Regions from separate parts of the Streptomyces sp. WMMB 714 genome, predicted to be linked through region 1. Evidence: riboswitches for the same ligand, from Rfam matches in the RefSeq annotation. Region 1 holds a riboswitch; each other region holds the start of a gene.
What was found. Region 1 has a riboswitch for cobalamin ahead of H181DRAFT_RS17005 (ABC transporter substrate-binding protein). Riboswitches for the same ligand answer to the same signal wherever they lie in the genome.

Region 1 (3,268 bases):
CTCCTCTCACGGCCTCTGTCCGGTCACCTCCCGACCGACGACGTCCTGCGAGTGTTCGCCCTGGCCAGCCCGGCACCGATGTCGCAACCAGCGCTGGAGAACGTGCTGTCCACGATCAGCTCCTACGACCCATGGGATGTGACCGCCCTCGTCGCAGAGGCGGTCGAGACACTGCTCGGTTCCGGCGCCCTGCGTCCGGACCCGACGGAGAACCGGTCCTGGACCATCCATCCCCTCGCTGCCCGCGCGGTGCGCCGCCACGACACTGACACCGCCAGGCAGGAAGACCTCCGCCGCATGCTGCTGCACACACTCGCACCGACGCTGCCCACCGCCGGCGCCGGAGGATCCACCACGGCGCATCCGGCCACCTCGCCGGCTCTGCGACCAGTGGAAGCCACCGCACCCCGGGGCACCATCGAGCAAGCTGCGGCATTCGACTTGCAGGTCGAACTGGTCACCCGAGTCGGAGTCCAGCCGCTCGCGCCGGGCCAGGGTTCACTGCGGGAAGCCCTCACCTCGCTGCACTCACTGTTCGCCACGACACGCGACGTGCTGCACCGCATTGCGAGCGAAACAGCCGGGCCCATCGCGCTGCCAGGCATTGCCGCGAACCTCGCCAACGAGCATCTACGCCCCTTCCTGGCGACCTGGCACCCTGCTCTCCAGGAACACGAAGTCCTGCGCCCGCCCGACATCAGCCTCGTCGCACATGAACGGCAGTGGGAACGATCCGCCGAGATGCGTGCCGAACTGGCCAACCTCCGCACCCCTCTGACCTCGGTGGCCAAGGAACTCGCTGCGCTTTGCGGAACCGACCTTCTCGCCGGTTCCTCGACTCCATGACCCGTCCAGCGCTGTGGCCGGAAGAGTTCCCGGGTGTTCGTCATCCTCGTGCCGGTCGGATGCGGCCTGACTTCCGGATTGCGAGGGCGGGGACGCAACAGGCCCGTGGGTCCGCAGCTCGATCAGCTGAGAGGGGGAGGCCGTGCCCGGCGGGCGGGGGCGTGCCCGCCGTGGGCCACAATGACGGGGCAGGGCGACGGGGATCAGGAAGCCGGTGCGATTCCGGCACGGTCCCGCCACTGTGACCGGGGAGCGGACCCCAGCATGGCCACGGCTCGTGACGTACGGGCTGGAAGGCCGGGGCGAGCGGCGATCCGGGAGTCAGGAGACTGACCCGTCGCCGGTCCACCGACTGGGGCGAGGACACCCCGGGAAGGATGCACGATGCCGACTCGTGCCGCTGTACCGGCAGTCAGAGGACGAGGACCGGGCAGGCGCAGCGTCGTGGCGGGTGCCGGGGCGGCGGCAGCCGCCGCGACGGGCCTGCTCGGGGGATGCTCCTCCGAAGGGGGCGGCGGGAGTTCAGGCCGGTTCCGTGCCGCGTTCACCGCCGGAGGCTCGCAGGAGACACTCGACCCGCACGTAGCGCCCAACTTCGTCGACCAGGCCCGCGCGAAAGCACTGTTCGACACTCTCGCGACCTACGACGACGACATGTCGGTGCGTGAGCGCCTCGCCGAGTCCTGGGAGAGCGACTCCTCCGGCCGGCGCTGGCGCATACGTCTGCGCAGGGCCTCTTTTCACGACGGCGAGCCCGTGACGGCGGAGGACGTGCTCTACAGCTACCGGCGCGTCGCGGACCCGAAGACCGGTTCGCCGTCCCAGCAGCTGCTGTCCGCCGTCGACTTCGGCGACAGCCGCGCCGCCGGCGCCCGTGAGCTGACACTGGTGCTGAAACGGCCGGACTTCGAGTTCCCCATGGCGTTCGCAGGGCCCGGCACGGAGATCATCCCGGCCGGCACCACCGGCTTCCGCCACCCGGTGGGCTCGGGCCCTTTCCGGTACGGCTCGTTCAAGCCCGGCGGGGTGGCGCGCTTCCGCCGCTGGGACGGCCACTGGGCGGGCGGGGGGCGAATCGGCGAGCTGGAGATCGTGCCCGTGAACGAGGAGTCCGCACGCGTCAACGCGCTGCTGTCCGGCCAGGTGCACTACGCGGCCGACATCTCGGGGCCCTTCATCGACCGCCTCGAAGAGGCCCCCGCGGTACGCGTGCTCACCTCCCGCCAGGCCACGGCGCAGCAGGTGCTGCTGCGGACCGGACGTGCGCCGTTCGACGATCCGAAGCTGGTGGAGGCCGTGCTGCTCGGAGTCGACAGGGAAGCTCTCGTTCGCGTCGCGCTGGCGAACCGGGGCACGGTGGGCAACGACCTGTTCGGGAAGGGATTGCGCGGCTACCCGCCGGAGCTCCCCCAGCGGAAGCGCGACGTGGAGCGGGCCCGGGAGCTGGTCCGCGATGCCGGCGCGGAAGGGCTGTCCTTCACGCTGGAGACCAGCACGGTCGACGCCGCATGGGAGTCGGCGTCCACGCTGATCGCGCGGCAGCTGAAGGAGGTCGGCCTGCGCGTCACGCCGCGTACGCGGGCCTCCACCACGTACTTCAGTGAGATCAAGGAGAAGGGCGTCGCCGCCCTCAACACCACGTCCACACTGCCCGTTTCGGACTTCCTCCAGCAGCGGATGCGCAGCGGTGCCGCGCGGAACCTGACCGGGTTCCGTTCCGGCCGGTTCGACGAGCTGATGGACCGGGCGCGCTCGACCCGCGACGAGAACGAGCGGCTCGGGCTTCTCCACCGGGCGCAGCGCATCGCCCGCGAGGGGTCCGGCATGCTCGTGTGGGGGTTCTCCGACGCCAACGACGGCGTCTCCTCGTCGGTCGGGGGCTTGCGCCCGGCCGTCCCCAACTCCCACTTCTGGGCACGCTTCGACGACGTCGAACTGGGCTGACGGTGCGCCGCTATGCCGTGCGCAGGAGCGTGCTGGCGGTCGCCCAGTGCTTCTTCGCGCTCCTGGTCGTCTTCGCGCTGGACTCCCTGGTGCCGGGGGACACCGCCGACGTCCTCCTAGGGGATCACGGGAATCCGCAGCAGGCCGCCGCGCTCCGGGCGAAGCTGGGCCTCGACGAGCCGGTCTGGCAGCGGTTCTGGGACTGGCTGGGCTCCCTGCTGGCCGGTGACCCCGGCCGTTCACTGGTGACGGGCGTTCCCGTCGGCGACGAGCTCGCCGGGCGGCTGGCCGTCTCGGTGGTGCTGGCGCTCCCCGCCCTGGCTCTGGTGGCGGTACTCGCACCGCTGCTGGGCGTCGCCACGGGGCTGCGGGAGGGCACCCGGCTGGACCGGGCGCTCAACACGGCGACCGTGCTGCTGCATTCCGTGCCGGAGTTCGTTCTCGGCATGCTGCTGATCGCCGCGCTGTCCGTCGCCGC
Region 2 (3,268 bases), on a different contig from region 1:
ACATCTTCGCCAAGGCCGGCGAGGCGCTGTCGCAGACCAACCCGGCGACAGGCAAGCCGAAGGGCGAACTGTTCAGCGGCCCCAACAACCAGTGGGCCTACGCCACCCTGGCGTTCGGCTCCGCGCTGGCGCTGTTCATGTATCCCCACTCGATCACGGCGACGCTCTCCAGCGGCAGCCGCAACGTGATCCGCAGGAACACCACGATCCTGCCGCTGTACTCGCTGATGCTCGGCCTGCTGGCGCTGCTCGGATTCATGGCGATCGCCGCCGGGATCAAGCTGAAGAACGGGCAGCTCGCTATCCCCCAGCTCTTCGAGAACATGTTCCCGGACTGGTTCGCGGGGGTCGCCTTCGCGGCCATCGGCATCGGCGCGCTCGTACCGGCGGCGATCATGTCCATCGCGGCGGCGAACCTCTTCACCCGGAACATCTACAAGGACTTCATCAGGCCCGACGCGACACCCGCGCAGGAGACGTCCGTCTCGAAGGTGGTCTCGCTCCTGGTGAAGGTCGGTGCGCTGGTCTTCGTCCTGGGCATGGACAAGACGGTGGCGATCAACTTCCAGCTTCTCGGGGGCATCTGGATACTCCAGACGTTCCCCGCGCTGGTGGGCGGTCTCTTCACCCGCTGGTTCCACCGCTGGGCTCTGCTCGCCGGCTGGGCCGTCGGCATGATCTACGGAACGGTGACGGCGTACAACGTCTCGTCCCCCGTCCAGAAGCACTTCGGCGGCTCCAACGAGATCATCCCGGGCATCGGGCAGATGGGCTACATCGGCCTGACCGCCTTCGTGCTGAACGCGGTGGTGACCGTCGTCCTGACCCTCGTGCTGCGGGCGGCGAAGGCGCCCGACGGCGTCGACGAGACGCAGCCCTCCGACTACACGGCGGACGCCGGAGACCCGGGCGTCAAGGAGGAGTTGCCCGCCCCGACGGCGGCGCCCTGAGCCTCCGGGCACCGCTGACCACGTCGGGACAGCAGCCCGCCGGCGGCAATCGCCGGCGGGCTGCGGCATGCTCGTCACATGGACATCACGATCAGAGCCGTACTCGACCACGAGGTGGAAGAGGTCGGTGAACTCACAGCGCAGGCGTATCTCCGGGACGACCTGCTCGATTCCGGCGAGACGGACGCGTACCTGTCCGTCCTGCGCGACGTCCGGCACCGCTCCGCCCACGCGGAGGTCCTGGTAGCCGTCGACGGCGGCTCCGGAGCGCTGCTGGGCACCGTGACCTACGCGGGCCACGGCGGCGAGTACGCGGAGATCGCGCGGCCGGGAGAGGGCGAGTTCCGGATGCTGGCCGTACGCCCCGAGGGCCGCAACCGCGGCATCGGCGAGGCCATGGTGCGGGGCTGCGTCGACAGGGCGCGCGCCGGCCGCCTGGAACGCCTCGTCCTCTCCAGCCACCCGGCGATGCACGCAGCGCACCGTCTCTACGGGCGGCTGGGGTTCGTCCGCACTCCCGAGAGGGACTGGGAACCGCATCCGGAGCTGTACCCCGGTCTGCGCCTGATCACGTTCGCCCTGGACCTGTGAGGCGAGACCGAACCTCAGACCAACCCCCTGTCGGGTACTAGATATAGGGCCTGCTCGCGAAGCGCGCCACAACATGTATGCTCGTCCCCGCTGCCGCACAGGGGAATCCGGTGCAAGTCCGGAACTGTCCCGCAACGGTGTGCGATGTGCTGCCCCTGCCCTCGGGCTGTCGGGCAGCACTCGCGAGTCCGAATGCCTGTCCGGCTGCTTCGAAGACGTCCGGGTCCCGAGGGATGGGCCGGTGGACGCTGCGTGGCGCGCCCTCAGCCGACGGCGTGACGCCCGCACGCGCCTGCCGCGCACCTCCCTCGAGATCCTCGTCGTACCACCGAGCGAGGGAGAGCCCGTCCCGTGACCATCGCACCCGCCGGCCCGGACACCTCGGCCGGCACCGCCGGTCCCGAACGTCCGCACACACCGGAAACCGCGCTGTTGCGCACCCTCACCCACCTCACCGCGGATCTGCCCGGCACGGACCCGGAGCGGATCGCCTCCGCCGCGCTGCGGGGACGCCAGAAGGGCGGCAGCCAGGCCGAGTTGCGCGGGCTGGCGATGGAGGAGGCCGCGGGCCTCATCGGCGAGGAACCCGCGTACTCGCGGCTCGCCTCCCGGCTGCTGACCCTGGCCGTGCGGGAGGAGGCCGCGTCGCAGGGCTGCGTGTCCTTCTCCGCGTCCGTCGCCACCGGCCACCGGGAGGGCCTGATCGCCGACCGCACGGCCGCGTTCGTACGGGCCCACGCCGACCGGCTGGACACGCTGGCCGAACGGGCCGCGGCGGACGGCGCGGACGACCGGTTCGGTTACTTCGGCCTGCGAACGGTGTACTCGCGCTACCTGCTGCGCCACCCCACGAACCGTCAAGTGATCGAGACGGCCCAGCACTTCTTCCTGCGCGTGGCGTGCGGACTGGCCGCCGACGAGTCGGAGGAGGCCGTCGACGAGGTGGCGGAGCTGTATCGGCTGACCAGTTCGCTGGCCTACCTCCCCTCCTCCCCCACGCTCTTCAACTCGGGCACCAGGCACGCCCAGATGTCGTCCTGCTACCTGCTGGACTCGCCGCTGGACGAGCTCGACTCGATCTACCAGCGCTATCAGGAGGTGGCCCGCCTCTCGAAGCACGCCGGGGGCATCGGCCTCTCCTACTCCCGTATCCGCGCACGCGGTTCGCTCATCCGGGGGACGAACGGGCACTCCGGCGGCATCGTCCCCTTCCTGCGGACCCTCGACGCCTCCGTCGCCGCCGTCAACCAGGGCGGCCGGCGCAAGGGCGCCGCCTGCGTCTACCTCGAGACCTGGCACGCCGACATCGAGGAGTTCCTCGAACTGCGCGACAACACCGGCGAGGAAGCCCGCCGCACCCACAACCTCAACCTCGCCCACTGGATCCCCGACGAGTTCATGCGGCGGGTCGAGGCGGACGGTCAGTGGTCGCTCTTCTCCCCCTCGGAGACGCCCGAACTCGTGGACCTGTGGGGCGAGGAGTTCGAGGCCGCGTACCGGAAGGCGGAGGCGGAGGAGCGCTTCGTGCGGCAGGTGCCCGCCCGGCAGCTGTACGCGCGGATGATGCGCACCCTCGCGCAGACCGGCAACGGCTGGATGACGTTCAAGGACACCGCGAACCGGACCGCGAACCAGACGGCCGAGCCGGGCGGCATCGTCCACTCCTCGAACCTCTGCACCGAGATCCTGGAGGTCACCGACGACTCCGAGACGGCCGTGTGCAACCT
Region 3 (3,268 bases), on a different contig from region 1:
CCAGGCAGCCGGTGACGGTTCCCAGCAGCTTCTCCTGCCGGTCCGAGTGGTAGCCGCGCGCGCTGAGTTCGCCGACCGCCTTGCCCAGCAGCACCACCTGGCTGCTGCGGTCGCCGCCCGGCTTGAGCAGCACCGGGTTCATCAGGGCCGTCGGCTCGGTGCGCGCCGCGGCGGCCTGCATGGCCTGCGCCCGCCCGATCTCCGCGCCCTCCCGCGTCACGTACGAGTTGAGCGACATGTTCTGGGCCTTGAACGGCGCGACCTTCAGCCCCTTGCGCGCCAGCCAGCGGCAGATGCCCGCCGTGACCACGCTCTTGCCCGCGTCGGACGTCGTGCCGGCGACGAGCAGTCCGCCGCCCCGTGCGGCGGCACCGGGGCCCGGTCCGCCGCGCTCTTCCTGCCCGCCCGTCACGCCGCGGTACCTCCCGTTCCCGTACGGCTTCCGCCACGCGAGCGGACCCGGGCGGCGGCGAGCCGTCCCGCCACGCCCGCCGCCGTGGTGAGCGCCAGCGAGAGGAGCCCCACGCGCCGCGAGAGGCGCACGGCGCGTGCGATGTCGCCCGGACGCACGGCCCTGCCGGGGGAGTTGAGCACCGGCCTGTGCTCCGTGCGCCCGCCGTAGCTCAGCGTCCCGCCGAGCCGGACTCCCAGCGCACCCGCGAACGCGGCTTCCACCGGGCCCGCGTTGGGGCTGGGATGCCGGTGCGCGTCGCCGCGCCACGCCCGCAGGGCGCCGCGCGGGCAGGGGCCGGCGAGCGCGGCGAGCGCCGACGTCAGACGTGCGCCGGGCCAGCCCGCCGCGTCGTCCAGCCTCGCGGCGGCCCAGCCGAACTTCCGGTGACGCGGGGAGAGATGACCCACCATCGCGTCGAGCGTGTTGACCGCCCGGAACGCCGTCATACCGGGGACGCCGGCCAGCGCTCCCCACACCAGGGCACCCACGACGGCGTCCGACGTGTTCTCCGCCACCGACTCGACGGCGGCGCGGGCGATGCCCTCCGCGTCCAGCGACTGCGGGTCGCGGCCGCACAGTTGAGGCAGCAGCACGCGCGCGCGGTCCACGTCCCCCGCTTCCAGGGCGGCCTGGACGGAACACGCCGCCGTGCACAGTCCGCTGCCGCCGAGGACGGTCCACGTCGCCGCCGCATGAGCCGGGATGCCCGCGAGCGCGTGCGCCGCGACGCCGGACGCTGCCGGACCCCTGCGGCGCAGGGCGCGGGTGAGGAGCGCGGCCGCCGCGGCCGGGCCGCCCGCGCACAGTGCGGTGTGGAGGGCTCCCGCCGCGCGGGAGTCGCGCCACAGGACGCGCTCGGCCGCGGCGGCGGCCCGTCCGAAGACGGCGACGGGATGCCCGGTGCGGGGGTCGCCCAGGAGCACGTCCCCCAGGTAGCCGAGGGCGGCGCCCCAGGCGTACGCGCGATGAACTCGCATGGCTCAGCGCGCCGTCGGGCTCCGGCGGACGGGACGGGCCCCCAGCGGAGGGCTGCCGGCACGAGGCAGGCGCGGGCGGGGGAGTCCCGCCGGGACGGCGGATGCGACTGCGGGACGGGGTGCGGCCGGGAAGCCACGCATGGCGGTGTCCTCACTCAGGGTCCTCGCCCTGGCTCGACGTACCGGCGGCGAGAGTCTCCTGGCTCCCGGATCGCAGCGTCCCCCGGCCTTCCGGCCCCTTGACGCTCGTGGGCCGTGACCTTCGCTTGGGGTTCGCTCCCCGGTGACAGTGGCGGGACCGCGCCGGATTCTCACCGGCTTCCTCTCCAGCCGCCGTTGGGCAACCGGAAGTCCACCATGTACGGGATGGGCCGTCAACTCGCCGCTGACCTGCGGCGGAAGAGTGTGAGCAGACGCACGGCGAGGGGTACGGGCTGCCCGCCCGTACCCCTCGCCCGATGCTGCCCGCCGTGCCCGGAAGTCCGGCCGGCGGGCGCTACTTCACGGTGCGGTGATGATGTAGATGCCGTACGCCACCGCCGCGGCGCACAGCGCGTAGCAGGCGTACGCGCCGGTGCGCGCGAGGGTCGCCGTGCCGCCGCCCTGCGCCTTGCCCGCGGAGCCGTTCACGATGCCGAGCGTGAAGAGCCCCACCAGGCCGACAGTGGCCACGAGGCTGACGCCGAATACCTCGCCCAGTGCTGCCCAGTCGATGTCCATAGCGTTTCCCTGTCTCAGGTCCGGCAGAGGTCCGGCTGACGCCGCTCTGCTGTGCGGTCGGGGTCGGGGTGTCTCGAGTCGGTGCTGTGGTGCGAGCGTCCCGTCCGGCGGGCCGGCTCGCTAGCCGAGCGTGGAGCCCGCCCGGGGGCGTTCCTTCTCGGCTTCGGCGGCGGACCCGGCAGCCGGCGTGCCCTGCGGCGGCAGGGACATCTCCGGCAGCGAGGCGTCGCTTCCCGCCTTCACGGTGGGCGGCGGTGCGACGGCCTGGAGCGCGGTCGTGACGACGCCCGCGGCGTCCTCCTCCGCGGTCTCGCCCGGGACCGCCGTGTCGTTGACGTTGGTGTGGTCGACGGGCTGGCGCCGCGAGAGCAGCCAGATGCCGCCGCTGACGACCACCGCGAGCACGGCGACCGTGGTGACGCCCCAGGTGCCCTGCCCCGCGAGAAGGGCCGCACCCGCGGCGACGAGCCCCGCGGCCGGGAGCGTCAGGCCCCAGCCCATGACCATGCGGGCCGCCGTCGACCAGCGCACGACGCCGCCCTTGCGGCCGACCCCCGAGCCCATGATGGCGCCCGAGCAGACGTGCGTGGTGGAGAGCGAGAAGCCGATGTGCGAGGAGGCCAGGATCGTCACGGCGGCGCTGGTCTGCGCGGCGAAGCCCTGAGGCGGCTTGATGTCGGTCAGGCCGCTGCCCATGGTGCGGATGATCCGCCATCCGCCCAGGTACGTGCCCAGTGCGATGGCCACACCGGCGGAGACGATGACCCAGGTCGGGGGGTCGGCCTGCGGCGCCAGCGCGCCGCCGGTGATCAGCGCCAGGGTGATGACGCCCATCGTCTTCTGCGCGTCGTTGGTGCCGTGCGCGAGGGAGACCAGCGCGGCCGAGGTGATCTGCCCGGCCCGGTAGCCCTTCGCGGTCTGCTGCTCGTCGGCGTTCCGTGCCGCCCGGTAGGTCAGACGCGTCGCGAACAGCGCGGCGAGCCCGGCGACGAGCGGGGCGGCGAGGGCGGGGATGAGCACCTTCATCACCACGGTGCCGCCGTTGACGGCGCCGATCCCCACGGACGCGACGGTGGCGCCGAGGAGGCCGCCCATCAGCGCGTGGGAAGAGCTTGAG

Region 2: another riboswitch for cobalamin. It lies ahead of H181DRAFT_RS03630 (ribonucleoside-diphosphate reductase subunit alpha); the one in region 1 lies ahead of H181DRAFT_RS17005 (ABC transporter substrate-binding protein).
Region 3: another riboswitch for cobalamin. It lies ahead of H181DRAFT_RS12040 (cobalamin biosynthesis protein); the one in region 1 lies ahead of H181DRAFT_RS17005 (ABC transporter substrate-binding protein).

The regions. Positions count from the first base shown of each region.
Region 1 is NZ_FMHJ01000008.1:254,744-258,011, forward strand. It holds gene H181DRAFT_RS17000 (TIR domain-containing protein) at 1-846, shown strand, start outside; cobalamin riboswitch at 1,049-1,178, shown strand; gene H181DRAFT_RS17005 (ABC transporter substrate-binding protein) at 1,231-2,790, shown strand; gene H181DRAFT_RS17010 (ABC transporter permease) at 2,808-3,268, shown strand, end outside.
Region 2 is NZ_FMHJ01000002.1:202,655-205,922, forward strand. It holds gene mctP (monocarboxylate uptake permease MctP) at 1-950, shown strand, start outside; gene H181DRAFT_RS03625 (GNAT family N-acetyltransferase) at 1,029-1,541, shown strand; cobalamin riboswitch at 1,600-1,760, shown strand; gene H181DRAFT_RS03630 (ribonucleoside-diphosphate reductase subunit alpha) at 1,971-3,268, shown strand, end outside.
Region 3 is NZ_FMHJ01000005.1:445,240-448,507, forward strand. It holds gene H181DRAFT_RS12035 (cobyric acid synthase) at 1-412, opposite strand, end outside; gene H181DRAFT_RS12040 (cobalamin biosynthesis protein) at 409-1,431, opposite strand; cobalamin riboswitch at 1,601-1,795, opposite strand; gene H181DRAFT_RS12045 (hypothetical protein) at 1,933-2,151, opposite strand; gene H181DRAFT_RS12050 (inorganic phosphate transporter) at 2,272-3,268, opposite strand, start outside.